4 linked regions of the Nodosilinea sp. FACHB-141 genome follow. The protein of the gene in region 1 binds, or shares a complex with, the protein of each later gene. Links are inferred from orthologs where the notes say so. Each region holds a gene or a part of one and is shown in the gene's direction. Other genes may lie near its edges. The genes, in order: accD, accB, accA and accC.

Evidence for each region.
Region 2: the proteins of accD (region 1) and accB are in contact, whole or in part, in a solved structure (PDB 8UXZ), measured with the Escherichia coli proteins. The link is inferred for Nodosilinea sp. FACHB-141 from one-to-one orthologs.
Region 3: the proteins of accD (region 1) and accA are in contact, whole or in part, in a solved structure (PDB 8UXZ), measured with the Escherichia coli proteins. The link is inferred for Nodosilinea sp. FACHB-141 from one-to-one orthologs.
Region 4: the proteins of accD (region 1) and accC are in contact, whole or in part, in a solved structure (PDB 8UXZ), measured with the Escherichia coli proteins. The link is inferred for Nodosilinea sp. FACHB-141 from one-to-one orthologs.

The regions. Positions count from the first base shown.
Region 1 is NZ_JACJPP010000007.1:730,529-737,591, forward strand. The notes cover bases 1-2,788. They hold accD (acetyl-CoA carboxylase, carboxyltransferase subunit beta), read left to right. Parts: upstream 1-816; coding sequence 817-1,761; downstream 1,762-2,788. Other genes in these bases: H6F59_RS06760 (adenylate/guanylate cyclase domain-containing protein), read left to right, coding at 1-621; psbV (photosystem II cytochrome c-550), read left to right, coding at 1,961-2,467; petE (plastocyanin), read left to right, coding at 2,691-2,788. Also shown: more of petE, read left to right, coding at 2,789-3,107; H6F59_RS06780 (N-acetyltransferase), read left to right, coding at 3,262-3,711; H6F59_RS06785 (OsmC family protein), read left to right, coding at 3,738-4,217; H6F59_RS06790 (alpha/beta fold hydrolase), read right to left, coding at 4,251-5,264; H6F59_RS06795 (fatty acid desaturase), read right to left, coding at 5,264-6,199; H6F59_RS06800 (GntR family transcriptional regulator), read left to right, coding at 6,437-7,063.
Region 2 is NZ_JACJPP010000011.1:626,021-633,020, forward strand. The notes cover bases 677-3,401. They hold accB (acetyl-CoA carboxylase biotin carboxyl carrier protein), read left to right. Parts: upstream 677-1,655; coding sequence 1,656-2,147; downstream 2,148-3,401. Other genes in these bases: H6F59_RS11315 (peptidylprolyl isomerase), read right to left, coding at 677-757; efp (elongation factor P), read left to right, coding at 1,010-1,567; pyrF (orotidine-5'-phosphate decarboxylase), read left to right, coding at 2,182-2,907; H6F59_RS11335 (hypothetical protein), read left to right, coding at 2,883-3,401. Outside these bases: more of H6F59_RS11315, read right to left, coding at 1-676; more of H6F59_RS11335, read left to right, coding at 3,402-3,548; 7,8-didemethyl-8-hydroxy-5-deazariboflavin synthase subunit CofH, read right to left, coding at 3,446-4,657; H6F59_RS11345 (NAD(P)-dependent oxidoreductase), read right to left, coding at 4,800-5,858; H6F59_RS11350 (Gfo/Idh/MocA family protein), read right to left, coding at 5,855-6,913. UniProt on the Escherichia coli protein: This protein is a component of the acetyl coenzyme A carboxylase complex; first, biotin carboxylase catalyzes the carboxylation of the carrier protein and then the transcarboxylase transfers the carboxyl group to form malonyl-CoA.
Region 3 is NZ_JACJPP010000007.1:892,801-899,834, reverse strand. What follows is about bases 2,564-5,322. They hold accA (acetyl-CoA carboxylase carboxyl transferase subunit alpha), read left to right. Parts: upstream 2,564-3,332; coding sequence 3,333-4,313; downstream 4,314-5,322. Other genes in these bases: H6F59_RS07485 (SDR family oxidoreductase), read left to right, coding at 4,617-5,322; H6F59_RS07495 (long-chain acyl-[acyl-carrier-protein] reductase), read left to right, coding at 2,564-3,179. Outside these bases: H6F59_RS07510 (DUF6208 family protein), read left to right, coding at 1-259; H6F59_RS07505 (acyl-CoA desaturase), read left to right, coding at 617-1,504; H6F59_RS07500 (hypothetical protein), read right to left, coding at 1,687-1,833; more of H6F59_RS07495, read left to right, coding at 2,127-2,563; more of H6F59_RS07485, read left to right, coding at 5,323-5,354; GTP cyclohydrolase I FolE, read left to right, coding at 5,437-6,159; H6F59_RS07475 (glycoside hydrolase family 9 protein), read right to left, coding at 6,386-7,034. UniProt on the Escherichia coli protein: Component of the acetyl coenzyme A carboxylase (ACC) complex. First, biotin carboxylase catalyzes the carboxylation of biotin on its carrier protein (BCCP) and then the CO(2) group is transferred by the carboxyltransferase to acetyl-CoA to form malonyl-CoA.
Region 4 is NZ_JACJPP010000022.1:189,101-196,249, forward strand. Bases 1-2,874 are described here. They hold accC (acetyl-CoA carboxylase biotin carboxylase subunit), read left to right. Parts: upstream 1-699; coding sequence 700-2,049; downstream 2,050-2,874. Other genes in these bases: H6F59_RS23245 (DUF554 domain-containing protein), read left to right, coding at 1-271; H6F59_RS23260 (YggT family protein), read right to left, coding at 2,105-2,389; psbX (photosystem II reaction center X protein), read left to right, coding at 2,604-2,723. Also shown: H6F59_RS23270 (Ycf66 family protein), read left to right, coding at 2,876-3,661; H6F59_RS23275 (hypothetical protein), read left to right, coding at 3,732-4,031; H6F59_RS23280 (hypothetical protein), read left to right, coding at 4,276-4,578; H6F59_RS23285 (hypothetical protein), read right to left, coding at 4,684-5,508; H6F59_RS23290 (nucleoside monophosphate kinase), read left to right, coding at 5,683-6,573; H6F59_RS23295 (hypothetical protein), read right to left, coding at 6,860-7,149. UniProt on the Escherichia coli protein: This protein is a component of the acetyl coenzyme A carboxylase complex; first, biotin carboxylase catalyzes the carboxylation of the carrier protein and then the transcarboxylase transfers the carboxyl group to form malonyl-CoA.

The DNA.
Region 1 (7,063 bases):
ATGGCGGTATTTGGTGCGCCTTTGCCCCTAACTAACCACGCCTGGGCTGCTGTGCAAAGCGCCCTCGACATGCGGCGACGGCTGGCCAAGTTTAACAACGAGCGCGGTGCCCTAGGGCAACCCAAAATTCGCATTGGCATTGGCGTCAGCTCCGGCGAAGTTGTCTCGGGCAACATTGGCTCCCAGCGCAAAATGGAGTACACCGTGATCGGTGACGGGGTCAATCTCAGCTCCCGCTTAGAGGGGGTGACCAAGGAGTATGGCTGCGACATTGTGATCAGCGAGTACACCTATGCCCTCTGCGCCGACAGAATTTGGGCCCGCGAGCTAGACCGCACCCAGGTTAAGGGCAAACAGCGCGCCGTTGGTATCTACGAACTCATCGACCAGCGCGATGCCCCGCTCACCGCCGATACCGAAGCCTTTCTCGACCTCTATGCCCAGGCCCGCAGCGCCTATACGGCTATGCAGTTTGAGCAAGCGCTGCGCCTATTTGAGCAGGCCCAGCAGATGCGTCCTAAGGACAAAGCCGTGACTGTGCACCTGAGCCGCGCCCGGCAATACCTAATGCAGCCGCCCCCCGAAGACTGGGATGGGGTCTATGTCATGACGACAAAGTAGCGAACAGGCCGTCGGTGCATCGGTTTGAGCCATGGTAGAACCAGGGCCAAACCGATGCACCGACGGCCATCACCCGGCATCTGACTCAGCCCATCTATGGGAGCCTATCTATCGAAGAAGGAGCAAACCCGGTAGGATGGGGGTTGTGTTCAAAACGAACACTTTTAGGTCGTTCTGTCGCCGATGAGCCCACGCATGTCTCTGTTCGACTGGTTTGCCAATCGCCGTAAGTCAGGTCCCATTAGCGAAGACCGCCAGGAGCGAGAAATTGCCGATGGTCTCTGGACGAAGTGTGAGCACTGCGACGTCCTCACCTACACCAAAGATTTGCGCACCAACCAGTGGGTCTGTAGCGACTGTGGTCACCACCACCGCATCTTCAGCGACGAGCGCATTCGCCAGCTAATCGACGCTAACACCTGGCAGCCCCTCGACACCCACATTCAGCCTCAAGATCCGCTCAAGTTTAAGGATCGCAAGGGCTACGGCGATCGCCTGCGCGATACCCAGGCCAAAACCAAACTCACCGACGCTGTGCAAACCGGCCTAGGCGAGCTAGATGGCCTGCCCGTCGCCCTCGGCGTCATGGACTTTCGCTTTATGGGCGGCAGCATGGGCTCGGTAGTCGGCGAAAAACTCACCCGCATGATCGAGCGCGGCACCGCCACTAACCGACCGGTGATCATCGTCTGTGCCTCCGGTGGAGCCCGTATGCAGGAGGGCATGCTTAGCCTGATGCAGATGGCCAAAATTTCGGGCGCGCTCCAGCAGCACCAGGCCGCTAAACTGCTCTACATGCCGGTGCTCACCCACCCCACCACTGGGGGCGTCACCGCCAGCTTTGCCATGCTGGGCGACATCATTTTGGCTGAGCCTAAGGCCACCATCGGCTTTGCCGGTCGCCGCGTCGTCGAGCAAACCCTGCGTGAAAAACTGCCCGACAATTTTCAAACTGCCGAATACCTGCGCGAACACGGCTTTGTCGACTCGATTGTGCCGCGCACCCAGCTCAAGCAGACCTTGGCTCAGTTGATTCGTCTGCACCAGCCGGTTGCTGCCCCCGCTGCTGTTGAGAACCATACCCCCTGGACCAATGGCCTCAATGCCGCAGAGCCAACCCATATTGGCGTCGATTTATAACGGCGAGCATTGGGAATGGCCCCCTTCGGTGGCATGATAGACATTACGTGAATAATTTAATGGGGAAAACTCCGTTGAATTACATCTAAATCCAAGCCCAGGCGTGGAGTTTTGCCTGATGGAAAACTTCAGAACCTGAGTTGGACTTAACATAGCTGTGTTGATTTCATACCCAAGCCCTATACATTCGAGGAGAACCATGTTGAAGAGATGCATTTGGCTAGTTGCGGTCGCACTCTTCTTTGTCAGCCACCTGGTCATGGGAGACGCTGTCGCGGCTGAGCTAGATGAAGCCACCCGCACCGTACAGCTCAATCCCGATGGAGACACCTATGTGTTGTCTCTGGAGCAGGTGACCCGTGGCCGTCGCCAGTTTAACTACGCCTGTGGCACCTGCCACGTCGGGGGGATTACCAAAACCAACCCCACCGTTGGCCTCGATCCGGACTCCCTAGCCGGTTCCTTGCCTCCCCGCGATAACCTTGAATCCCTGGTGGCCTACCTGAAAGAGCCGATGACCTACGACGGTCTGACCGATATTTCTCAGGTACACCCCAGCAAAAAGAGTGCTGATATCTTCCCCAAAATGCGTAGTTTGACCGAGGAAGATCTCGTGGCGATTTCAGGCCATATTCTGCTTCAGCCCAAGGTGATTGGCGACATGTGGGGAGCTGGCAAAACCCGCTTCTCTGCTCCTCAAGTCTAGGGACAGTTAGTTTGCTTGGGGTCTCTTCCCATCGTTTTGATGGATCAAACTCTGGAGATTGCACCTGAAATTTCTGTCCGCAGGGTTTCGCAGGTGTTAGAGACGGCAATTACTCCAGTGCTGAGGCCCCAAGTGACCACGCAAAGCAGGTAATATGCCATAGGAAGGCTGTTCAACAGCCTCCTGACTGATTGAACTAGAGATACGAGCTTTAGAGGTAGTTATGCAACGTGTATTTCGCGCCGCCCAGCGTTTGGGCTTGGTTATTCTGTCTGCTCTGTTAGTAGTGGGTACTCTCACCCTGGCCTCTGCCCCCGCTGCGGCCACCAACTACGACGTAAAAATGGGTTCCGATGCAGGTCTGCTGGTGTTTGAACCTAGCACCGTCACCGTTAAGCCTGGCGACACCGTGACCTGGGTTAACAACAAAATGGCCCCCCACAACGTCGTGTTTGATGCTGCTGGTGTGCCCGGCGACAAGGCTCTGGCCGACAGCATTTCCCACACTCAGCTGACCTTTGCCCCCGGCGAAAACTACGCCACCACCTTTACCAGCGACATGCCTGCTGGTACCTACACCTACTACTGCGCTCCCCACCGTGGAGCTGGCATGGTAGCCAAGGTTATTCTAGAGAACTAGTTTTCTAACTCTGAGGTGCTTAGAGCCTCAGAGTCAACAGTAGCTGTGAAAAAGGGTGTCCCATGGGATGCCCTTTTTTGCTAAGGGACGTCCTAATGAGTTTTTCTTCACGTTTGCTGTGTACACTACTAGCCCACAAACGCTTGTATAGACTATGCAGGTAAAAGACCTCACCCCAGCAGAATGGCCCTGGCTTCTGCTGCTGGATGCCGATCCGTCGCGAGAGCTAGTCGATGCCTACATCCATCAATCGACGGTGATGGGGTTGCTGGAGGGGGATGCTGTGATTGCAGTGGTCGTGCTACTACCGCGCGATCGCCAGGTCATCGAAGTAATGAACATTGCCGTTGCCACCAGCCACCAAGGTAAAAAGCTGGGGAAACTGTTGCTGGCGGCGGCTATTGAGCGATCGCGCCAACTGGGCGCCAAGCGCATGGTTGTGGGCACCGGCAACTCTGGTATTGCTCAGCTAGCGTTTTACCAAAAGATGGGCTTTCGGCTAGAGTCGATCGATCGTGACTATTTTGTGCGCACCTATCCAGAACCGATTTATGAAAACGGCATTTGGTGCCGCGATCGTGTCATTCTTACCTTAGATTTTTAGCCTGCCTTAATTTCTAGAGGATTAGGATGACCAAATCAAAGCCCCACCTCTATCGGGTAGAAGTAATATGGACGGGCAACACCGGGTCGGGCACCCAGAGCTACGGCACCTACGATCGCGCCCACACCATTACCGTTGACGACAAACCGGCGATCGCGGCCTCTGCCGACCCAGTCTTTCGGGGCGACAAAACTAAATACAATCCCGAAGAGCTGCTGGTTGCCTCGCTGTCAAGCTGCCACATGCTGTGGTATCTGCATTTGTGTGCTGAGGCCAAGGTGATCGTCACCCGCTATGTTGACTATCCGATTGGCACGATGATGGAATCGGGGGACGGCGGCGGGCAGTTTTCTAAGGTTTTGCTCAGGCCCATTATCACCATTACGCCGGAGAGCGACTCAGAGCTGGCGACACAACTTCATGGGCCGGCTCATCAAAAGTGCTTTATTGCTAATTCGGTGAACTTTCCGGTGCAGTGCGAACCGTCGGTGCAGCTTGAGCCCTAGGTAACTTTCCAATGGCTGCACTCTGAGGAGGGGTTATTGATTTAAAAGCTCTGCGATCGCTTCCCGAATAAACGCCTCATCCTCCGGGTTTTGGTAGGGGTTGCCCGCTCGATGGCCCCAGATCGACGGGATAGGCCGGTACTCCGCGTTGGGAATCAGCTCTGCCTCGGCTTTGCAATCCTCGGGAGTGAAGTACAGATCGGTAGTGGCGGGCATAACCAAAGTTTTAGCGGTGATTAACCCCATCGCTTTGGCATAGTCGCCTTGGTAAACCGGGTTATCGCCCACATCGCAGCGCAGCCAAGTGTCGATCATAGCCAGCAGATTGTGAGGGTCGCGCTGGCGGTAGCCCGCCTCCCAGCCCCGCAAAATATAGTCTTCAAGGGAGTCGTAGCCCCAGGCCAGGTAGGGCTTAGCTCGGTAATAGGCCTGGGAGGCGGCCCAGCTAGCGTAGATTTGGGCAAAGGTGTGAAAGCCGCGATCGGGAGTGCCCTCAAACCGTTCGCCGTTCCAGGTGGGATCACTGGTGAGGGCGGCCCGCAGGCTATAGAGAAAGATTTTGTTGTGGTCGGTGGTTTTGGCGGTGCCGCAGAGGGCGGCCAGGCGCTGCACGCGATTGGGGTAGAGCGCGCCCCAGTGGTAGCCCTGCTGCGCCCCCATCGACCAGCCGTAGACTAGGGCCAGCTGGTCGATGCCCAACTCTTGCGTAACTAGAGCTTGCTGGGCGCGCACGTTGTCGTAGTGGGTGAAGTAGACGCCGGGCTGGGCCACGACGGGGCAGTTGCTAGGCGAGGTCGAGAGGCCATTGCCCAACATGTTGACCATCACCACACACCAGCGGCTAGGGTCGAGAATGCCGCCAGGGCGCACCAACCAATCAACATCGGTGTGCTGGGCTCCGTAGGACGTGGGGTAGAGGATGGCGTTGCTGTGATGACTGTTCAGCTCTCCATAAACCTGATACACCACTTCCACTTGGGGCAGTACAACACCGCACTGGAGGGGAAATTCCTGAAGCGTAAACCGCCCCGATGTGACCATACTCATTAGCTAAAATCTGCCGCAATGCTGCGATGGGCTCGCACATAGCCAGCATCTATGCAGGCGAAGTAGGGCTTGAGCTGCCCGTGGGCCGCTGGCAGCGCCTGAAACGGAATTGATGGGTAGAGGTGGTGCTCAGCGTGGTAGGGCATGTTCCACATCAGCCAACGTAGAGGCCAGAGGGTGAGCGTGGTGCGGGTGTTGATCAGCGGGTTGGCATCGTTGGGGCAGCCGGTGTGCTCAGCCAGTAGCACAACCCGCAGTAGGGGTTGACCCACCGCCAGCGGTAGCACCCAGTAGGTGAACAAAAACCACGGCTGGCCCAGCAGGGTAGAGACTACCACCACCGCCGCATAGGTCAGCAGCTGAAGTTGCACCGAACGAACCACCTCAGCGTGGGAGCTTTCGGGTAGATAATATAGACCGTCTAGTTGCCTAAGGGCGACTTTGCTGTGGCTGCGCACCTTGCCGATCCACCAGGAAATGCCGCTCATCTGCCAGGCGTAGTTGCTTAAGCTGGTAGGCTTGTCGTCTTCTAGCTCAGGGTCTTTGCCGGGGATTTGGGTGTAGCGATGGTGCCACTTGTGGTAGCGCCGGTAAAACGTACTGTTATAAAACGACAGCAGCCCTGCTAGCCAGGCTGCTCCGTCATTGAGACGGGGATTAGCGAAGGCGGTGCGGTGGCAGCACTCGTGCATGGCACAAAACATTAGCGCTAGGCTGGCCCCGTAGATGACCAGGGCGGGCAGCGCCAGCCCCAAGGGAGCAGTGGCCCAAAGGTAGCCGCTGATGGACATCACTGCTAAGTGGCCCAAAAATTGCCTGGCCCCAGCCCAGTTCGATCGCTGGTTGAGGGTGGCCAAGGCCGCCGCTGATAAGATCTGGCGTGGCTGACGAGGTAATGGTCTGACTTCGACGGCAGGGGTAGTATTCGTAAGCATGGTTAACGTTCGGGTAGAAAATGTCTGGGCAACGTCAGATAATTAAAAAATTGGGAAGCAGCCTAGCTGCGAAATGCTCGGTTGCTCAAACCACTGTTCCCACAACGACCTACTAACTAAATCGGCCATCACAACAATTCTCTTTCAACTTGTTATGACAAGTGAGCTTAGCACAATTATTCGGGGTGACAAAGCCGTTTTGAGGAATGTCTGCCGTCTGTCGATGGTTTCTTGACCATGGCTACTCCGCTACATATCAGCATTTCTGAAAAGCTGCGCCACCAGATCGAATCGGGGGTGTACAAGTCTGGCGATCGCCTGCCCAGTGAGCACCAGCTGATGGAAACCTTTAGCGTCAGCCGCATTACGGCCCGCCAGGCGGTAGCGAATTTGGTTAGCCAGGGATTGGCGATCGCCTATCGGGGCAAGGGCGTCTTTGTCACCCCGCAGAAAAAGGTCACCTACTCTCTCTCCAGCCCGCTGGTGTTTTTAGAGCAAGACATGGCCCGCCAGGAGGTCGCCTTTTCCTTTGAAAGCCTGATATTTGAGCCTACCCCGGCTCCGGCTGAGGTGGCGGCGGTGCTGGGCATTGCTCCTGAGTCTCGCGTTTACCAGCAAAAAAAACTCTTTCGCATGGATGGGGCCGCTGGAGCGGTTGATCTGTCGTATCTGATCGCTGATCTGGGCAAGCGGTTGGCCCCCCTGCTCGAACAGCAGATGAGTTTCCCCACCCTCGCCCAAAACGGCATTCCCATCGAGCGTATAGACGGCGTAATTGAGTGCACCCATGCCGACTACGACCTAAGCGGTTACCTGGAAGTGCCCCTAGGCCACGCTCTCATGGTTTACCGCTACACGGCCTAC
Region 2 (7,000 bases), on another replicon or contig:
TGGGGTCAATAAAGCCATCCTCAGAGCCATCTGGATCGCCGGTTTGCAGCACATAGTTATCTTCGGCACGGGTAAACTCCATGCCGTCATAGAAGCCCCGCTGCACCAGATCGACAAAGTTGCCGCCGGTCACTGGAGCGCTGTAGCCGTCGATCACCGCCTGCATGGTGCCTTTGTTGGTGGTGATTTCTACCGTGGCTCGCCCCTTGAGCTGGGGCAGGTTGCTGTACTTCTCCGGCACCTCAAAGGGAAAGGCTTTCACCATCAGCTCTTCAATACGGCTGACGTCGTCGAGCATGGCCGACCGCTTGTCCTGCACGGTGGCGCGATCGCGCTGCTCCACCGCCTCCTTGAGGGGCACCAGCTGAGCCTGGATATCGTCGAGGTAGGAAATCGCCGCCGCCCGCTTGCCGTCGGGCACTGCCGCCAGCATCGCTTCGCGGCTGCGCACCAACACCCGCTCTAGCTTGGTCAGGTCTTTGGCCATAGGCCCCCAACGCTTGCTCCGCAGCCACTCTGACAGGCCCTCCAAGTTAACCTGCACCGTGCGAATGTCAGAGTTGTCGATGGGCAGTGAGTAGCGCAGCAGGGCACGACCGTCGGTAATGGCATTGCCCGGCGGCAGGTAGGCCACCAGTGGCCCGGCAGGTAATGCCAGGGCTGGAGACAGAGAGCCTAACCACACCCCCACCACTACAGCTAATCCCCATCCCAGCCGCACCAAGGTGGCCCAGCCTAAACTCTGCTGTTGATTCATTGCGTGCATATCCTTGGCCATAACTCCTTGCTCCGCCCCAGGCGGCCGTTCACCACGTAGCGCACTGCGCCCCTAACAATCTTGTCATACTCTGGCGGCCCCTAGGCTGCAACTCAAGCCCCCACTCCCCAGTCCAAACAGCCGCAGCAGCAACGCTGAGTCTTTGCTGGTTAAGGCTAAATCCTTCGGGAAATGGCCGCAGGGGGGTAAAATGAATTGCCAAACTTAACGACTGTCCCCGTAGCCAGCGCCATGATCTCCAGCAACGATTTTCGCACCGGTACCTCCATTGAGCTAGACGGTTCCGTCTGGCGTGTAGTCGAGTTTCTCCACGTCAAACCCGGCAAGGGCTCTGCCTTCGTGCGCACCAAGCTTAAAAACGTCAAAACCGGCAACACCGTTGACAAGACCTTTCGGGCTGGTGAAACCGTACCCCAGGCAGTAATCGAGAAGAGAGATATGCAGCACACCTACCGGGAGGGCGAAGACCTGGTGTTCATGGATATGGAGACCTACGAAGAGGTCCGCCTCACCACCAATGAAATCGGTCCTCAGGTTAAGTACCTCAAGGAAGAGATGAGCGTCAGCGTCGTCAGCTGGAACGGGCAAATTTTAGAGGTTGAGCTGCCCAACTCCATCGTGCTTGAGGTCACCCAAACCGACCCTGGCGTCAAGGGCGATACCGCCACCGGGGGTACCAAGCCCGCTATTCTCGAAACCGGCGCTCAGGTGATGGTGCCGCTGTTTATTTCTATCGGCGAGCGTATTAAAGTAGACACCCGCACCGACGCCTACCTGGGTCGCGAGTAAGGTTTTTGCTGGCTCTTTGACGCCTGCGGCCCATGCCGCTGACTAAGCCTGGCCCATTACCCCTATAAGACCGTATGAGACTTACGCCGTGGAACTAAGCGTCACCGATCTAAGAGAGTTAGTCACCGCCCTGAGCCAGAGCGACATCGTGGAGCTCACCCTCAAAAGTTCAGATTTTGAGCTCACCCTCCGCAAGCCGGGCGCCATGGTGTCGGCGGTTGCACCGGCCCCTGTCGCTCCCCGTGTAGACACCGTCGCCCCTGCTGCCCCCCCGGTAACCGAGCCGGTGTCGGCAGCGCCCGCCGTCGTCCCTGCTGCCCCACCGGGCAAGGGCAGCGATCTGCTGCCTATCAGTTCCCCCATGGTGGGTACCTTCTACCGATCGCCAGCCCCCGAGGAACCAGCTTTTGTAGGCGTGGGCGATCGCATCACCAGCGGGCAAACCGTCTGCATCATCGAAGCCATGAAGCTGATGAATGAGCTGGAGGCCGAGATCAGCGGCGAAATCGTCGAGATTTTGGTAGAAAATGCCCAGCCCGTGGAATTTGGTCAAACCCTGATGCTGGTACGCCCTGTCTAAATCTTTGCCCCCTTAAGCCCAGGCCTCTATGTCTATGACCGTTGACCAGCGCATCATTGTGCCCCTGGACGTGTCCTCAGCCTCAGCCGCCCTGGACTTGGTGGATGCCCTGCCCCAGGTGAGCTTTTGGAAGGTGGGTCTGGAGCTGTTTGTCAGCACCGGGCCGGGCCTGATTCAGGAGCTTAAGGCGCGGCAAAAGCGTATTTTTCTCGACCTCAAGTTCCACGATATTCCCAACACCATGGCCGGAGCCTGTATGGCAGCGGGGCGCTACGGGGTTGACCTGCTAACCATTCACGCGGCGGCGGGCCAGGAGGCGATGGAGGCCGCTCAGCAGGCCGCGATCGCTGGAGCCAAGGCCGTCGGCGTAGAGCCACCTCTGGTGCTGGCTGTTACCCTACTGACGAGCATTGACCCTCAAACTCTGGCCGTTGAGCTAAAAATTCCCCTTGACTCGAATAGCTATGCGCTACAAATGGCTCTACTCGCTAGAGACAGTGGCCTGAAAGGCGTAGTCTGCTCACCCCAGGAGGCCAGCCAGCTGCGGCGGTTTTTGCCCGCCGACTTTGCCCTGGTGTGCCCTGGGGTACGCCCCACCTGGGCCAGCAGCCAAGACCAGCGCCGCACCATGACCCCAGTGCAAGCTTTCAATGCCGGGGCTACCTACCTGGTGATTGGCCGCCCGGTTACCGCCGATCCCGACCCTGCCGCCGCCTTTGCGCGCATCTGCGAAGAATGTTCCACTGCGATCGCTCCCTAGTCCGCCAAGCGGCTCTAGCGGCGGGCACTGTAATGCTGCTGGTGTTGGGTGGAGATCTTCAAGCTCAGGAGCCGCCTGAGCCCAACTATTTGCGACCCGCTGAACCCTGCCCAAGCGACCCCCAAGTGCTCGCCACCCAACTTTTGGCCGACCTGCCCAGCTACGCTAACCGGGTGTCTAGCCGCAACCTAGATCTATCTACTAACCCCATCCAACCTGTAACCACTATCTTGGTGGCCAGTGCCCCTGACTTCACCCCCCTAGATCTGTCCCAGCTATTGCCCACAGGGGCGACGAGCGAAGGTGAAGCTGACACAGACCTGCAGCAGGTGTTTTTTACCACCCTAGAGCGGCAGTACTGGCAAGGGCGACCGACATCCCTGCAACATTATCACTGGCTGTTTCTCGCCCCAACTCAGGACGGTTGGCACATGGCCCTGCTGTTTTCTAGCCTAGGCCCCTATTCAAATAGTGGGCCCTTAGGCTCTAGCAGTCGCCCTCCCACCCCACCCCAGGAGAGCAGCGACGGTATTGTGGGTCAGGCGGTGAGGCTTTGGCTGCGCGACTGTCGGTTTGAGGCAGTGTTTCCAGCCGATGCTGAGGTCGAAAGAGTTTCTCCAGACCCATCGACAAATCCGTAGAGGGTGTCGCGCTGGCGGGCGGGGCGGTTACAGGCGGCGATCGCCCCCCGCAGTTCCGCCACCGTCATGCAGGTTCCCCCCTGGGCTCCGGCCATGGTGGTAATGTGCTCTTCCATCAGGGTGCCGCCGATGTCGTTGCAGCCCCAGGTCAGCGCCTCGGCAGCGCCGCTCAGCCCCAGTTTCACCCAGCTAGGCTGGTGGTTGACAATCCAGTTACCTAGGTAAATGCGGGCTACTGCTATCAGCAGCAGTGCATCGGCCAGCACCGGCTGGTCGCGTCCCACACGGCGGCGCAGAGGTTTGGGTGCTTCCTGCCCAACAAAGGGCAGCACAATAAATTCAGTTATCGCCGCCAAGTGGCCGGCCTCTAGGGACTGACGCTGGAGCTGACGCAGCTTTTCTAGGTGGGTAATTTGCTGAGCGGGCGTTTCAATATGGCCCGACAGCATGGTGCTGGTGGTAGGCAAACCAATCTCATGGGCCAGCCCCACAATCTCCAGCCACGTGGCGCTGTCGATTTTCTCAGGGCACAGTACTCGCCGCACCTCGTCGTCGAGCACCTCCGCTGCCGTTCCCGGCAGTGACCCTACGCCAGCATCCCTAAAGGCCAGCAGCACGTCGCGATAGCTCAGCCCGTCCTGCCGGGCGATGAACTGCACCTCCTGGGGCGAGAAGGCGTGCAGGTGCAGGGCCGGGAACGAGCCCTTGATGGTGTCCACCAGCTTCAGGTAGTAGTTCAGGGAACGGCCGTTGATTTTGGCGTCAGGGTTCAACCCTCCCTGCATGCAGATTTCTGTAGCTCCTACAGCAACGGCTTCGGTAGTTTTTTCGAGCATGGGAGCAACGTCGAGCCAGTAGGCCCCCTCCGCTTCGGCATCGCGACGAAAGGCACAGAAGCTACAGTGCTGCTCACAGATATTGGTGAAGTTGATGTTGCGGTTGACCACATAGGTGACGGTCTCTCCCACCTGCTGCTGGCGTAGGGTGTCAGCCGTGTCGCGAATCGCTGCCAGGGCCGCAGAATCCTGCGGCTGCAAAAGCGCTACCCCCTCAGTCGGGGTAATATCGCCACCAGCCAATGCCTTAGCGAGAATCTGCTCAATTTCCATAGCTGCCAGCATCCACCGTTACAAAATCACTTCTTTATTGTGGCGATGGACTGAGTTTCTAGCAGGCAAATTTATTTCGTCATCAAAAAGCCCGTGTTTTCAAAGCTGAAAACACGGGCTTTTTGCCTAAGCCTGACAACTACTAACCCTGGGCAACAGTCTCTAGGGTGGGGGTGGCAGGGGCCTTGGCCAGCATGTCGCTCAGTAGGCACTGGTCGCTGACGCTGCGGTCGAGAGCCGCCTCTAAGGTGTAGCGGGGAGTCCAGTTCAGCGTTTTTTTGGCCTTAGCGTTGTTGTAACGAAAGGGCTTCAGCCGCGCATCTAGGCTGGCAGGAATCAGTAGACCCGGCAGGCGCGCCTTGCCCTTGAGCAATTGCTGATTCACAAACCAGGCCAAACTGGAAACGCTGCGCATCATACCCCAGGGCATGGGAATGACCTGGGGCGGGTTCTCGGTACGCTTCACCAGAGCCGTAGTGAATTGACGGCGGGTGGGCAAATTGTCGTCTACCACGTTGATCACTTCGCCAGCGGCAGCGGCACTGCCCACTGACAGCACAATGGCCTCGGCGCAGTTTTCGACATAGGTGACAGGAATCAGGGCATTAGGGCCAATGAGCAGCCATTTGGAGCCAAAATCGGCCCCGTGACAGGCGTTCCATAGCGCTTCGCGACCGTAGATCATGCCGGGACGAATTAGGGTAACGGTAGCCCCATTGGCGTCGCCCCACTCGCGCATCAGGTCTTCTTGAATCAGCTTAGTTTGGGCGTAGGCGTCACGGTACTCGGGTTCAGACTCGATGGGAAAGGCTTCGTCAATCACCCGATTGACCGCGGGATTGAAGTAGTCGTACACCGAGAAGGTGCTGGTGGCCACCAGCTTCTTGACGGCGGCGGTGGACATGGCACCCAGCAGGTTTTCGGTGGTGAGCACGGTGCCCGCAAAGCGATCGTAGAAATCGCCACCCTTCACCGCCGCCATGTGAATGACGCAGTCAACGTCGCCGAGGGCTTCGGCAATGCCCCGGCCCTGGCGCAGGTCGAGGCGCACCAGCTCCACCGCAGGGTGGTCAGCCCAGGCCAGACTTGAGGCATCGGTGGCGGGGCGCACCACTGCCTTAACGGTGTAGCCCTGTCGTACCGCCTCAGCCACCACGTACTTGCCTAAAAATCCCGATGCTCCAGTAATAAACAGCTTCATACGCGGTTCTCCTCTGCAAGTAGGGTTTCGATTAGTCGGTTGGTTTTGTCCATATCTTCAAAGCTCACCGGCATGGGCCGATTGTGAAGAATGGCGGCATAGGTCTGGTCGAGCAAGCGGTGCAGGCCTTCATAGGGGGTGCGCTGCATGACTTTGTTGCGGAAGTTTTTGACGCTGGAACCCATCAAGTCCCATCCGTTGACGAAGTGGTTGATCAGCGGTGACAGTTGCTCACCCCCGGCCCGAGGAATCACGGTCCGTAGGTAGGGCTGAAACAGGTCGGTTTCGGCGTAGCCTCGGCTACCTCTGACAAATAGAGTAAAACACTCAGGTTTGGTGTAGCAGGTAAACCGCAGGCGTGCGTGCTGCTGGCCGTTGAGCAAAATGGCATCAAGGTCGTCGTACTTAAATAGATCTCCGCCGCCGTGGTTGCTCCAAGCTGCTGCGACCCGGTCTACCTCGGGCATAAACCGCAGCAGCAGATAGGCCATGTGGGTAATGACGTCGTGCACGACTCCAGCGGGCAGCTTGTGTACAGGGTTGGGCAAGTTGCGATCGGCAAAGCGCCCACCTGCCTCGCGGTAGCCTAGGGCGACACGCACTTCAACCTCTTGCACCTCGCCTAGAGTGCCGTCTTTGACCATCTCTTCAATTTTGAGAATGGCTTCGTTAAACCGGTAGTTGTGGTTTTCGATCAGGTGCAGGTTTTTCTCTTGAGCCAAATGCCAGAGGGTTTTGAAATCCTCATAGGTGGGCGTAATTGGCTTTTCGCAGATCACGTGAGCTTGGGCATTGAGGCAGTCGGTGACCAACTTTTGGTGAGTGTTCGGCGGGGTCAAGATGTGAACCACGTCGGGCTTGGTTTCCGCCAGCATGGCCTGGTAATCGGTGAAGGCTTGGCCAGCATGAAATGTCTCAGCGGCGTACTTAGCGGCGGCGGCAGACAGATCGCACACCCCAACTAGCTCGCTGTGGTCAGAACTATCTAAAAAGCTCAAATGTTGTTTGGAAATAACGCCGGTACCAATGACCGCAGCCTTTAGAGATTTACCCATTGAAGATACCTGTAGCAAGCCAGCTAAAACTAATCATAGAGATGTATCTAGACGGACAATTGAGCTACGTAAGGCTGAGTTTTACCC
Region 3 (7,034 bases), 160 kb from region 1 along the record:
AACCCACTTTTTCTACGGCGCACTGGATCGGGGGGAACAGCTCACTATCGACCTACCCCCGACGCTGCGAGATACCCACAGCCTCTATTTCAGCCTCTACAGCCGCGACTGCTTCCCCATGGATTGGTACCCCCTTGTCACTGACAACCACACCACCAAGCCCCTGCCCGAACAGGGGGTCTACATCCTGCGGGTGCACCCGAAAACCCCAGCGGCCATGGCCATGTCCAAACCCGCCATTCAATTTTCAGTAACCTAGAATATGTTGGTGCCTGCCAAGTGGCAGCGTTTAGGCAAACCAGTCTGCTCTACCAGAGCGGCAAACGCCAATTCTCTGCTCCAGTCTGAGCTAATCTAAGCCAGTCTGAGGTCGAGGGAAATCTCCCTTGGCTGCGCTCAGTACGAATCTGGCTTGAGTCTGACCCAGCCGCCGATGCCCAGCACAGACCTTTCAAACACCTGTTTTACCTAATAAACAACAGGACAATTACAGCCTGGATGCTCAGTATTTTCCAGGTTGATTAAACGCTAGGGCAAGCCTGTAGCAGAGGCTCGCGTTCCACTACTCCCTGGCTCCACAGATTTTCAACTACACCTTTAGGCAAATAAGGAACTAATGAGGCCATACTCTCAACTTACGCTGGCGTCCTATCTTGTTGGGCCGCTCCAACTGACCATTTATCACCTAGGAGCACTACTCGTTTTTGTAACGGGTCTTTCCTGGGGCTCGGTGCTATGGATAGCAGTCCTGTATGGCATCCGCATGCTGGCAACAACCGGCATTTACCATCGCCTGATCACCCACAAATCCTATCAGGCACCGGTTTGGGTGAAATGGGTAGGCAGTGTGGTGGCGGCATCAGCTGGGCAGATGGGGCCTAGCTGGTGGAAAGCTCACCACCTCGCTCACCATCTACACACCGATCAGGTGCTAGATTCCCATTCTCCCCATACTGCGCCCCGGGGCGTTGGCGGCTTTTTGTGGTCTCACGGCATTTGGCTACTGTCGCGTCGGTGCTTTCCCACCAGGCTGCCCAGCGACGTGGAGAATGATCGGGTCTTGCGGATGATTGATCGACTGCACTTCATTCCTCTCATCGCCCTAGGGGCAATTTCCTATGGCATTGGCGGGCTTGAGTATCTAGGGGCTTTCTTTCTTAGCACTACGCTCCTGTTCCACGGCGTGCAAACGGTCAACTCATTGGCCCATATTTTTGGGGCCCAGCCCTTTGCCACCGACGATCAAAGCCGCAACAACAGTCTGGTGGCCCTGCTCACTCTAGGCGAAGGCTGGCACAATCTTCACCATGCCTTTCAGGCCTCTAGCCGCCAGGGCATTACTATTCGCGATGGCCAGGTCGTCTATTTACCTGACCCCACCTTCAGGTTCGTAAAACTGATGGAGTTCTTTGGGTTGGCCTCAAAACTTAGAGTGCCAGCTGAAACCGACCTGCTGGCCCGTGCCAAGCACCAAGAGCCTGCCTACGTCAGTTCGTCCCTTTGAGGTTTGGGTAAGACCTCCCTTTGACGGTGCCCAGGGCTTCAGCCCTAAGCCTACGTAGCCTTGGTAGTGGTTCCACAGGTCGTCTAGGCCAGGACTGAAGCCAATGAGTTCCTGCACATAGCCTGAATAGGGGCCATCGTAGTTGTCGGCCATTAGGAGCCAGGGACCAAAGTCGCGGTCAGTTATAATCCCCAGGCGCAGAAGTGGAGGCGCTGGCTTTCGGCGATTTGAAAGTAGGAGGTGGCAGCCAGGTTAGCGGCGATCGCATCTAGCAGCCGTCGCAGCGAGTCCTCCTGCCCTGGCTTCAGGAGCCCAGGCCCACGGCACAAAATGCTGATCTCTTCAACAAGCGATGGAAAATCGTCTGTTCTCTAGCCATCCTGCCGATTTGTAAAACCCAGTAGGACTGGCGCTCTGCCGATGCAGACGAAATGCCTGCCCTCCGATCGAGAATTAATTCAAATTGCTGTGCAAATCCTTAGAGAGCTGGAAATAAAGAATTGCACAGTTATTCCCTCTTCAACCAGGGCGTTTTAATCCGGCTGGGGGCAGTTTATCGTAGTGGAATTGTTGACCTGCACTCAGGTTTTATAACGCACAACTTTTGTTAACTAGATCTGCAATGTTTGGCCTCATTGGACATTTGACCAGCCTTGATCATGCCCAGACAGTAGCCCAAGACCTGGGCTATCCCAAATACGCTACCCAGGGTCTAGACTTTTGGTGCAGCGCTCCACCCCAAATCTTTGACCCCATTAAGGTCACCAGCATCACTGGCCAGCAGATCGAAGGCCGCTATATCGAGTCGTGCTTTTTACCTGAGATGCTGGCCGCCAAGCGTATCAAAGCGGCCACGCGCAAAATCATTAACGCTATGGCCCACGCCCAAAAGCACGGCCTCAACATCACGGCTCTAGGCGGATTCTCGTCCATTGTTTTTGAGAATTTCAACCTCAACCAAATTCAGCAGGTGCGCAACGTCACCCTAGAGTTTGAGCGGTTTACCACGGGCAATACCCACACGGCCTACATTATTTGCCAACAGGTAGTCACCGCAGCCCAAAAGCTGGGCATCAACCTCTCTGACGCCACCGTGGCGGTGTGCGGTGCCACAGGGGATATTGGCAGCGCCGTCTGCCGTTGGCTCACCGTTCGCACCGACATTAAAGAGCTGCTGCTGATTGCCCGCAACCAAGAGCGGATTCAGCGGCTGCAAAAAGAGCTGGGCTGCGGCTTGGCCATGGATCTCGATACCGCCCTGCCCAAGGCCGACATTGTGGTGTGGGTGACCAGCATGGCCAAGGGGGTCGAGGTTGACCCCAACCGCCTAAAACGCCCCTGCCTGATGATTGACGGCGGCTATCCCAAAAACCTCGAGCAGCACTTTAACTTTGATGGCGTCTATGTGCTCAAGGGGGGCATTGTCGAGCACTCCCTCGACATCGACTGGCGGATTATGCAAATCGTGAACCTGGACGTGCCCGAACGCCAGCTATTTGCCTGTTTTGCCGAAGCCATGCTGCTGGAGTTTGAGAAGTGGTACACCAATTTTTCGTGGGGGCGCAACCAAATCACCCTTGAGAAGATGGACTTAATCGGCCAGGCATCGCGGCGGCATGGGTTTCACCCCTTGCTCGACCTCAACACGGCTCTTTTAGTCACTGAGACCTCCTGATTGGAATCGCTCACCTGATCGGGTCGGAGGTATACCCTCAGCAGAGGGGCTGCGGCTTGGTATTCTAGATAGCAGACGGGCAAGAATTTTCTGGGTGACCAGGGCGTTCCTAGCCCAATTTGGCCTGTTAAATAATTTGTTTCTTCCCTGGCTATGGCCCCACCTGAGCGCAAGTCGATTTTGTTGTCCTTTGAAAAGCCCCTGGTTGAACTAGAGGCCCGTATTACCCAGATTCGAGAACTGGCGGAAGAAAACGATGTGGATGTGTCGACCCAGCTGCGGCAGCTGGAGGCCCGCGCCACCCACCTTCGTCAAGAGATTTTCTCTAACCTAACGCCGGCCCAGCGGCTACAGGTGGCCCGCCATCCCCGTCGGCCCAGCACCCTTGACTACATTCAGGCGATTACTGACGATTGGCTTGAGCTGCACGGCGATCGCGGCTCGGGCAAAGATGACCCAGCGCTGGTGGGAGGGGTTGCCCGGCTTGAGGGCAGACCCGTGGTGATCTTGGGCCATCAGAAGGGGCGCGACACCAAAGACAATGTGGTGCGAAACTTTGGCATGGCTTCTCCCGGCGGCTACCGCAAGGCCATGCGGCTGATGCGTCACGCCGATCGCTTTTCTATGCCGATTATTACTTTTATTGATACCCCAGGTGCCTACCCCGGCTATGAGGCCGAGGAGATGGGGCAGGGTGAGGCGATCGCCTACAACCTGCGAGAAATGTTTGGCCTCACGGTGCCGATTGTCTGCACCATCATTGGGGAAGGGGGATCTGGCGGTGCCCTGGGGATTGGCGTGGGCGATCGCCTGATGATGTTTGAGCACTCGGTCTACACCGTAGCCAGTCCCGAAGCCTGCGCCGCCATTCTGTGGAAAGACGCGGGTCGCTCCGGCGAGGCGGCCGAAGCTCTCAAAATCACCTCCTGGGATCTCAAGCAGCTGGGCATACTAGACGAGCTCCTGCCCGAGCCTGTGGGTGGGGCCCACGCCAACCCCATTCAGGCGGCAGACATTCTAAAGCAGGCGCTGGTGAAGCAAGTCACCGAGCTATCTCAGCTAACGCCAGCGGCCCTACAGCAGTTGCGCTATCAGAAGTATCGCCAGATTGGGGTCTTTGCTGAGGCTGCTTAAGGTGCTAAGGCCTAGGCTTCAAAAGGCCTGCCTCGCTTATCAAATTCTCGGTGCTTTATGGCTCGAGCCCTATTCCCCCGGCAAGGAGTTAATGCCTGTTCATTTTCTTGGTTGAGGTCAGCGACAGGTTAGGCAAAGACTTAGACGCTTGTCGACGCTGCCTGCGCTCATAAAGTGTTTACATTTGTTAACATGGGAAAAGTGCCTAGCCCACGGGCCGTTCCCTGAGGGCAGTCTGCCCTGGCTCTCTGGCGATTCTAGGGCGTTAGCTGTTCTGAGTTCCTTGTTGATTGGTAATTACCATTGCAGAATCCTGTATCTTCTGACCTGCCGCGCCGTGCCCTGGTAACTGGGGCTAGCCGTGGCATTGGCAAAGCGATTGCTCAAGCCCTGGCGTTAGCTGGGTATGACGTCGCCCTGCTCGGTCGCTCCCTAGAGACTTTGCAGCCGGTGCAGGAAGAGTTGAGCACCCACGGCGTTTTGGCAAAAGCCTATGCCGTTGACTTAGCTCAGGTGGAGGGTTTGCAGGCCCAACTAGCCGCGGTGCTTGCCGACTTTGGCCCCCTCAGCGTAGTGGTTAACAACGCTGGCATGGGCTACACGGGGGCGTTAGCCACCATGCCTTTAGCCGACTGGCAACAGGTGATGGATTTGAACGTTACCAGCGTTTTTCAATGCATCCAGGTGGTGCTGCCCGTGCTGCGGCAGGGCGGTGGCGGCACTATCGTCAACATCGCTTCCATTGCAGCCCGGTCGGCTTTTCCTGACTGGGGAGCGTATACCGTGAGCAAAGCCGCCATTGTGGCCCTGTCGCGGGTTCTAGCCGCAGAAGAGCGCACCCACGGCATCCGGGTGGTAACGGTATCACCGGGGGCGGTTAACACCCCGATTTGGGATACCGATACGGTGCAGGCCGATTTTGATCGGTCGTCCATGCTAACGCCAGAGATCGTGGCTCAGACCGTTTTGCACACCATTCTCTTGCCCCCCGAGGCGGTGATCGAAGACCTCACCCTAATGCCCGCAGGCGGTGCCCTGTAACTAGTTTTTTACCCTGTTGTGACCTGGCCAGCTCAGCGAGTGGCCTCAATTTTGTTGAACCTCTAGAGTATTTAGAAACCCTATGACTATCGCATCCTCAAATAGCCTGAACGACAAAGCTGCTAGCAGCACTGGCACTAACGGTGGTGAACTCAAAGGTAAGACCCCCGAAATCCGGCCCGATCGCACCCACAGCTACCGGAAAGAGGTCGAGCAATACCCCATTCCCGAGACTAGCCAGGAAGACATGAGCGATGCGGTGCGCACCATGCTGCTGTCGGTGGGCGAAGACCCTGAGCGGGAGGGGCTGCTCAAAACTCCTAAGCGCGTCGCCGAGGCCATGCGATTTCTCACCAGCGGTTATCAGCAGTCGCTAGAGGAACTCGTCAACGGAGCCATCTTTGACGAAGGCCACAATGAAATGGTGCTGGTACGCGATATCAATTTGTTTAGCCTGTGTGAGCACCACATGCTGCCGTTTATGGGTCGTGCCCACGTGGCCTATATTCCCAACCAGCGGGTTGTGGGGTTGAGCAAGCTGGCCCGCATTGTAGAGATGTATTCGCGCCGCCTTCAAGTGCAGGAGCGCCTCAACCGCCAGATTGCCGAAGCGGTGCAGGAAATTTTAGACCCTAAGGGCGTAGCCGTGGTGGTGGAAGCTAGCCACATGTGCATGGTGATGCGAGGGGTACAAAAGCCCGGCTCCTGGACGGTGACCAGCGCCATGCTGGGGTCTTTTCAAGAAGATTCTAAGACCCGCGAAGAGTTTCTTAGCCTGATCCGTCACCAGCCCTCGTTCTTCTAAACTGACCGGCTCCTATTGCAGCAGTTGGATTTAGTCAGGACACCTTGACAGGCGGAATCCTCTGGTAGGGGCATTGCAGTGCAATGCCCCTACGTCGAACCTGTCCTAATCCAATGGACACTTGCAATAGCTCGCAGACTAACCAAGGCGATAGTTCTTAAAAACCGGGCTTTTGTACGCTGGATCCAGTAATTGGATCGCGAACAAAAACCCGGTTTTTTAATACCTATTTTGAGGCTGAGCGTCCCGCTAGGTAGCCCCACGCGTAGGCTGTGTCGCCCATACTCTGCATGACCGTGAATTCGTTGATATTGGGCACGTAGTAGATGTCGAAGTAGGTCTCCACCGAAGGCCACTGCCGAGCTGGGGGGACCGCCACCGACTCTAGCACATCAAAAAACCATTCAGAGCCGTAAAAGTCGTTGTCAATGGGGCCGTAGAGGGTGATGCCTGGCAGCAGGTCGCCGGTAATACGCTGATCAAGAATTAGGGGATTTTGGGGCGACTTGTGGCCCAGGCCGGTGGTATAGGTCATGTTGTCGGGGTTGGCCCCGGCGGAAAACTGGCAGGCTAGCAGAGCAGCATTGAGGTAACGATCGCTACCAGTCAGCGCATGGGCCCGCAGCAAGATTTGCGCCTTGGGAGCCCCAAGTCCGTCGCCCCAGCCGACGGGGGTTGTCGGGAGCACCTTAGTCCAGCCAAAAGCCGTGGTTTCTCCCGTCTCCACTGCGGCGTCAGCCTCAGCCAAAAGCGAGGCCCGCAGCTCGGCCTGGAGTGCTGCGTCGACCTGGTCAGCGGGTAGGCGGCTGTAGAGAAAGTTGAATTCTCGCTCGGGGGTGGCAATCCGGTAGTCGCCGCGAGCCTCAGCAGGAATG
Region 4 (7,149 bases), on another replicon or contig:
CCTGACCGGCACCTATGGCGTTGGCGTTGGCTTTTCGGCCCTCAGTGTGCTGGGGGTGCAGGGGGCGTTGTCGGTGCTGGCCAGCTTGTTGGGGGCTATTCTCACCGACCCAACTACGAGTCCTCAGGTTTTGTTGCTCACTGGTACCGGCGGGCTGATGATTTTGGGCATTGGGCTAAATCTGCTCGAAATTGGCCAGGTGAGAGTGGCGTCATTTTTGCCCGCGCTGCTGCTGTGTCCCGTGGCGATCGCCCTAGCCCAGCGTCTATAGCAGTCGTTCAATAAATCGGCTCCAACAACAATGCCGGGCTGTAGTGCTACAGCCCGGTATTGCTGAATCAATCCATAGGGATTTGATGCGGATGGCGAGACTCGAACTCGCACAGCGTAAGCCACACGCCCCTCAAGCGTGCGTGTCTACCGATTCCACCACATCCGCTGGTGTATGAACGGTGCTAGTCGGGCGCAACTGAGGGAATGTTGGCCCTAGCACCAGCTCAGATATATAAGAGTAAACCATAATGGCCCCCTTGTAAGAGCACATTTTCAGCAATATTTGTTGCGCTAGCCCCGTGATAGAATCAGCGACCGTCGTCATCGTATGATGCTGATGATGGTCGGTTGCGGCAGTGGGCTGGGGTTGCTTAGCTGGGCTGCTACCCCACAACTCAATGGTTTGTTGCTATTTGCCCTACGTACATGCGCTTTTCCAAGATTTTAATTGCCAACCGGGGAGAAATCGCGCTGCGCATCCTCCGCACCTGCGAAGAAATGGACATAGCCACCGTTGCGGTTCACTCCACTGTCGATCGCCACGCTCTCCACGTGCAGCTGGCCGATGAAGCAGTGTGCATTGGCGAGGCCCCCAGCCAAAAAAGCTACCTCAACATTCCCAACATTATTGCTGCTGCCCTGACCCGCAACGCCAGTGCCATTCACCCTGGCTATGGGTTTCTGGCCGAAAATGCCCGCTTTGCCGAAATCTGCGCCGACCACCAAATTGTCTTTGTTGGCCCCTCCCCCGACTCCATTCGCCGAATGGGCGACAAATCAACCGCCAAAGACACCATGCAAAAGGTGGGTGTGCCCACGGTGCCCGGCAGCGGCGGCCTGCTAACCGACGAAGCCGAAGCCTACGCCGTTGCCAGCGAAATTGGTTACCCGGTGATGATTAAAGCCACTGCTGGCGGCGGCGGGCGTGGCATGCGCCTAGTTAACAACGAGTCCGAGCTGGTCAAGGCCTTTATGGCCGCTCAAGGTGAAGCTCAGGCTGCCTTTGGCAACTCTGGCGTCTACATGGAAAAGTTTATCGATCGCCCCCGGCACATCGAGTTTCAGATCCTGGCCGATAGCTATGGCAACGTAGTGCACCTAGGTGAACGCGACTGCTCAATTCAGCGGCGGCACCAAAAGCTGCTCGAAGAAGCTCCCAGCCCTCGCCTCACGGCCGATCAGCGCGAAAAGATGGGGGCAGCGGCGGTACTGGCGGCCCAGTCGATCAACTACGTGGGGGCTGGCACCGTGGAGTTCCTGGTCGATAGCCAGGGCAACTTCTATTTCATGGAAATGAATACCCGCATTCAGGTTGAGCACCCCGTCACCGAGATGATCACCGGCATCGACTTGATTGCCGCCCAGCTCACCATTGCCCAGGGCGAAAAGCTGCCCTTTACCCAGTCAGAGATTCAAATTCGCGGCCATGCGATCGAATGCCGCATTAATGCCGAAGACCCCGACCACAACTTTCGCCCCAACCCCGGTCGCATTAGCGGCTACCTCGCCCCCGGCGGCATGGGCGTGCGCATGGATTCCCACGTGTATACCGACTACGAAATTCCGCCCTACTACGATTCGCTGGTGGGCAAGCTAATTGTTTGGGGGCCAGACCGCCCCACCGCCATTCGCCGCATGCGCCGCGCCCTGCGAGAGTGCGCCATCACTGGCCTGCCCACTACCATCGGCTTTCATCAAAAAGTGCTGGAGAATGCCAACTTCCTCAGCGGCGATGTCTACACCAACTTTGTCGCTGAGATGATGGCAATTAAGTAGCCAGCCGTAAAAGCTGTGTTGGTAGCTGGACGTTGCCAACACAGCATCTCTTTGCCTAGCCCAGCATCCGCAATAGGCCCTGCTGGCCGACTAGAATTTCTCGCAGCAGAGTGACGATGCCCACCCAGACAACTGGAGCAATGTCCACGCCACCAATTGGGGGTACGAGCTTGCGCATGGGCACCAGCAAGGGTTCCGTTGGCCAAGCAACTAGCGAAAAGGGCAGCTTAGATAGGTCGGCCTGGGGATACCAAGTCAGCACAATGCGAAAGATAAACAGCAGGGTCATCAGCCCTAGCAGCAGGCCTACGCCAATAGTTAGCACTTGTGTAGCGGCCACGGTTACCCTCCAAAAAATCGCCGTTGCAGTTATGTACAATTCTAAAGCTTTACTCAGCCTTATTTTTGGCGCTGGGATGCCCTTGGCTGGGCTAATCTTAGTCGGTTGAGATAAATACTTGCGATCGCCCCTCCCACGCTATGGGCAGGGGGCAGAACTTGATCAATAATGATTGGTAACAATTTGTCTAAATCATTATTCAGGACAAAGGCATATGACACCGTCTTTAACCAACTTTTTGCTGAGCATTCTGGCTGGGACCGTGATTATTGTTGTACCAGCTAGCGCTTTCCTATTTTTTGTTAGCCAGCGCGATAAGATTCAGCGCCAGTAGTCTCGAAGAGCTGTGCCCGCTGGCATAGGTCAGGGGGCACAACCTAGCAGTCTTGCGGTCGGGAACCCTTGCGGCGTTCCCGATTTTTTCGCTAAGTCGGCTAGAATTAACGTGTTCGGTTGGCAGAGGCGATCGCCTAAGAGGAATTTGCCGTGAATTTTGGTACCCCCGTCCCCCTGCTGCTGGGCATCTTTATGGTGATTTGCGGCGTGGCGCTGTTCTTCTTAGAACGGCTAAAACCCGGCTATGAGCGCGACTCGGACAAGGTCTATGCCATTCTGTTTTTGCTGTCAGGGGTGTTCCTGCTCGGCAACCTAGGCATGGACGTCATCTCCTCCTTTCAGCAAATGTTGTTGGTAGGTATGGTGGTGTCGCTGATGATTCAGAACATCAATTCCAGAACACCGCTAGCCAAAGCGAGCTTTCAAGGTGATGGCGGTGATTTTGGCGGCGGCGGTGGCTACCGTCCGCCCCGAGGTACTCGCCCCCCGGCTTACGCTCCTGACAACCGCACCAATCTGCGCGCTGAGCTAGACCGCCGCGATTACGGCCCTGCCGATCCCTACAATCGTCCTCGGCCTATGCTTGAGGGGCGCGGTGAACCGACCGGACGGCCTCCCTACACCCCCGACGTCTACGGCGATGGTCGCCCCATGCGTCGCGAAGATATTCCCGTGGATCGGCCTGGCGATCGCCCCGTAGATGGTCGTATGGATCGGCCTAGCGATCGCCCCGTAGACGGCCGCTTCATGGGCGATCGTCCTATGGATGGTCCTGACGGTCAGCCCTATTACGACAATAATCCTCGCCCTACCGACGATCGCGTGCGTCGTCGCCGTCCGCCCAAAAACCGCAGCGAGTACAATGACCGCTACCGCATTGATCCCGGCCCGCAGCCACCTCGGCCCGACTACCGCCCCGATCGCGACCCGCTCTAGACGCGGTGAAAGCCTTTAACTTCACTTCGGCTAATGCTCTGGCCTCGCTCCGGTGACTGCTTTGTCGTCCTTGCCCGTTGATTTCGATACCGCCACTATTGCTGGCACTGCTCTGTGGGCGATCGCGCTGTACTGGGGCTTTTCGCCCTTAGCCGATCGAGTAATTTCAACTTTTGAGGGCTGGCTAGGCGCGGACTCGCTCGCGGCATCGCTACTGGGCGTCCTGCCCTTTTTGGCAGTGGGTGGTTTAGCGCACTACGGTCTGACGCTGTCGCTGGGCGGCAGTTGGGCCGTCAGTTTGGGGGTGCTTTCTGCGATCGGCTGCGGCGTATACGAGCTAGGCCGACGAGACGGTAAGGCGTCTGAATAGAGCTTACCGTTGACCCATTTCGCATGAGTTGTGTGATCTAGCTACTTGGCCACGGGCTAAGGTTTTTTCTGTATATTCTTCAAAAATTTACGTTGGCAAAGTCTTGGGCGATCGCGCCTTCATAGAACTGAGCAGACGGAACCAAAAGTGACCACAGAGAGTCAACCAAGCAAGCGATGCAGGGTATTCTACTGACAAGACACATCGCCCTAAAGAGTCTTTAAAACGAACGATTACTAAATTTATGAGTAACTCTGACTCTGCCCCCGAAACGAACAACTTGAAGTCACTGCTGCTTAAAGGGTTGGTTGGTACCGTCGCTTTAGTTGGTACTACTGCTATTCCAATCGTGGTGCAGCGTTCTTTGCAAGCCCCACCTGCATCTCCACCTAGCTCGGCTACAACGGCTCCAGTTTCTCCAACCCAACTCTCTCCACTGCCCGATTCGCCTCAGGTCAACTCTGCTACAACCCTGCCAGTCGTTGATGAAGATAGAAAAGAGAATTCGTCTAATGGGCAAGGCAAGAAGAAGGGCGGGGACGACTAGAAACCCAACGCTTGCCGGTTAGGGGAAGACTTTTAGGAGAAAACTGTTGGTTGTAGGCTATCTATCGCCTAGTTTGGGCAGTTTGTGGCTCACCTTGTTTTTCTATTACCATCGCTGAGCCCAATCAGGAGCCTCCATCGGCTCTGGCTGCAATGCAGATAGATCGGCCTCAAAAGCGACCTTAAAGGAATGCTTCTGCAACTCGCGAACTTGCAGTTTGCCACTGCGAGTAGCTACCAGCAGTTGTCCTTGGGCAGTCCAGTCAGCCCATTGCACATCATTTAGAATCTTGATGTCTTGCTCCGATTCAAGGGCATAGACTACTCGCAGGCCGTCTATCGCCTGGCCAACCCCAAATTCGCCGCCGGCCCGGCCTAGGCTTTCTAGCCGCAGCAAGTAGGGGCCTCCCGGCTGTGGTTTTTGCAAGCGAGCATTGCGGTTTTCATCCCAGGGGCCACCGACACTACGAGGTGGTGAATCGCGGGCTTCTAGCCAGCCCCGCCGCCGTTCGTTAGCGAACTGCTCAACCGGAATGAACGTGAGATCATAGGGAATGGGGAGGGTGGTAGCTTTTGAGTCTTCGCGGCTGCCACCCGTCGTGAAGTAGTAACCCCGAGTCCAGGTGCCGCAGGTGGCAAAGGCATGGAGGGCCGTCAGCCAGGGCAGCTTGGATACGGCGACATAGGCGTCTCCATATTCCCAGCGAGCTTTGGGGTTGTGAGCAAAGTAGCACAGCCAGCGCCCATCGGGGGAAATGTCTGAGCGCCGGGGAAAAATGCGGCCCCGTAACCAGCCCCCTGGCTCGTAGCAGTTCTGAGCCAAATCCCAGCGACCGACGTGAGCCCACTGACTAGGTCCACGTCGAAATACCGCTACCACTGGAGCGTCGGTAGCGGGGAGGCAGTAAATGCGAGGTGGAGATGACGGCATGGAGACGGGGCGAATCAGATCAAGGGTGTACTCATCACTGTTACTCGAAGCCTAAATTAGCCCAATGGTTATTCTTGGCCTGCCGTTAAATGAGGTTAAAAAACTCAGGTTTTAGCCCTTTGACCTAGATGATGAATGTAGGGATGAACAGCGGAAGAAGGATATTGCCATTCTATGAAAACTAAGCAATTTATCCTACTGGGCCTTCCTGGCATAGGGCTAAAGGCGCAAGCGGCTGCGCTAGCTGAACGCTGGCAAGTTCCCCATGTGGCTATGGGGGAACTGGTTCGCGGGGCGATCGCCGCTGAAACTGCGATCGGTGTAGAGGCTCGTCCCTACGTAGATGCGGGCGAGCTGATTCCCGATGCTCTGGCCATGAAGCTGATCCGCAAGCGGTTTGAGCAGCCCGATACTATGCTCAAAGGCTGGGTTTTAGAAGGGTTTCCGCGCACGCTAGCGCAAGCTCAAGCGTTTGATGAGTGGTGGGCTGCGGTGGGCCAGCCACCGGCGACGGTGGCCTATCTCAAGGCGCCGCCTGAGTTTTTAATCATTCGACTCTTAAACGAAAGCAGCGAGAAGCCGCCAATCTCAGCTATTCGAGACCGTTTAGAGAGTTTTCAGCAGTCGTTAGAGCCGTTGCTTGAGCACTATCAGCAGCGATCGCAGCTCGCCACTATCAATGCCAGCCTATCGTCTGCGGAGGTCGCCAACGCCTTGGCCCAACTCGGTCAAGAAGACACGGGTGCAGCTAAACTGATTCGTGATGAAGCCGAACTCGATGCGCTGCTGGCCAGTGAACCCCTGCTGGTGGTCGATTGTATGGCATCTTGGTGTGGCTCTTGTAAACAGGTGATGCCGTCAATTGATAAGCTGGCCGAGGTCTATGGCGACTCTGTCATGGTGAGAAAGATCGACTTTGATGCCAACCGTCAGATCACGAAGCGATTTGAGCTAAAGGGAATTCCTGCGGTGATGTTCTTTAAAGACGGCGAACGGACAGAGACCCTAACTGGTATCAAGTCTTACCAGGAATACAATGCAGCAGTAAATCGCCTGTTGGCCTGAAGCCCAACGTAGAGAAATCGGGTTCCGCTGCTTGTTGCCTAAGGTTGGGCAGCAGTAGAGACTCGGTCTTTTGAACCGGCTTACTCGATGAGTACGGTTCTGGTCAAAATAGCTGTTCAGCGGTTCTCCGTTCCGGAGACGCTTCGTGAACGATCCTGGCGAGGCTGCTGTAGAGCAGGTCACGTACTTTAGGGCCAACAGGTGCGCCACTTAGCTAACAACGTTGTTGCAACGGGTTATTGCCGTGGATGCTGGTTTAGATGTTTGAGTGCCATTGCCCCAGCTCTTATCCTGGAACAGCCGGTACATCTCGGAGCAAGTCAGGTTCGGTGTGTACAAAGGTGATTTGCAATGTTCCAACTAGCTCTTGCTCTTTTGACATCGAGTCATGAGCAGGCGTGAGTTGCTCTAAGCTCTTTTGGCTCAACTGCAACCCTGTTTGTTGTAGCGTTGCAGCAAGTTTGCTCAAGTTGGCGATCGGCACCTGAAAGTTGATGCAGATTGAAATGTTTGAGTACAGGTGAAAGTCAGTAATCCAAGCTCCTGCTTGATTAATTGCTTCACTCACACGGTCGG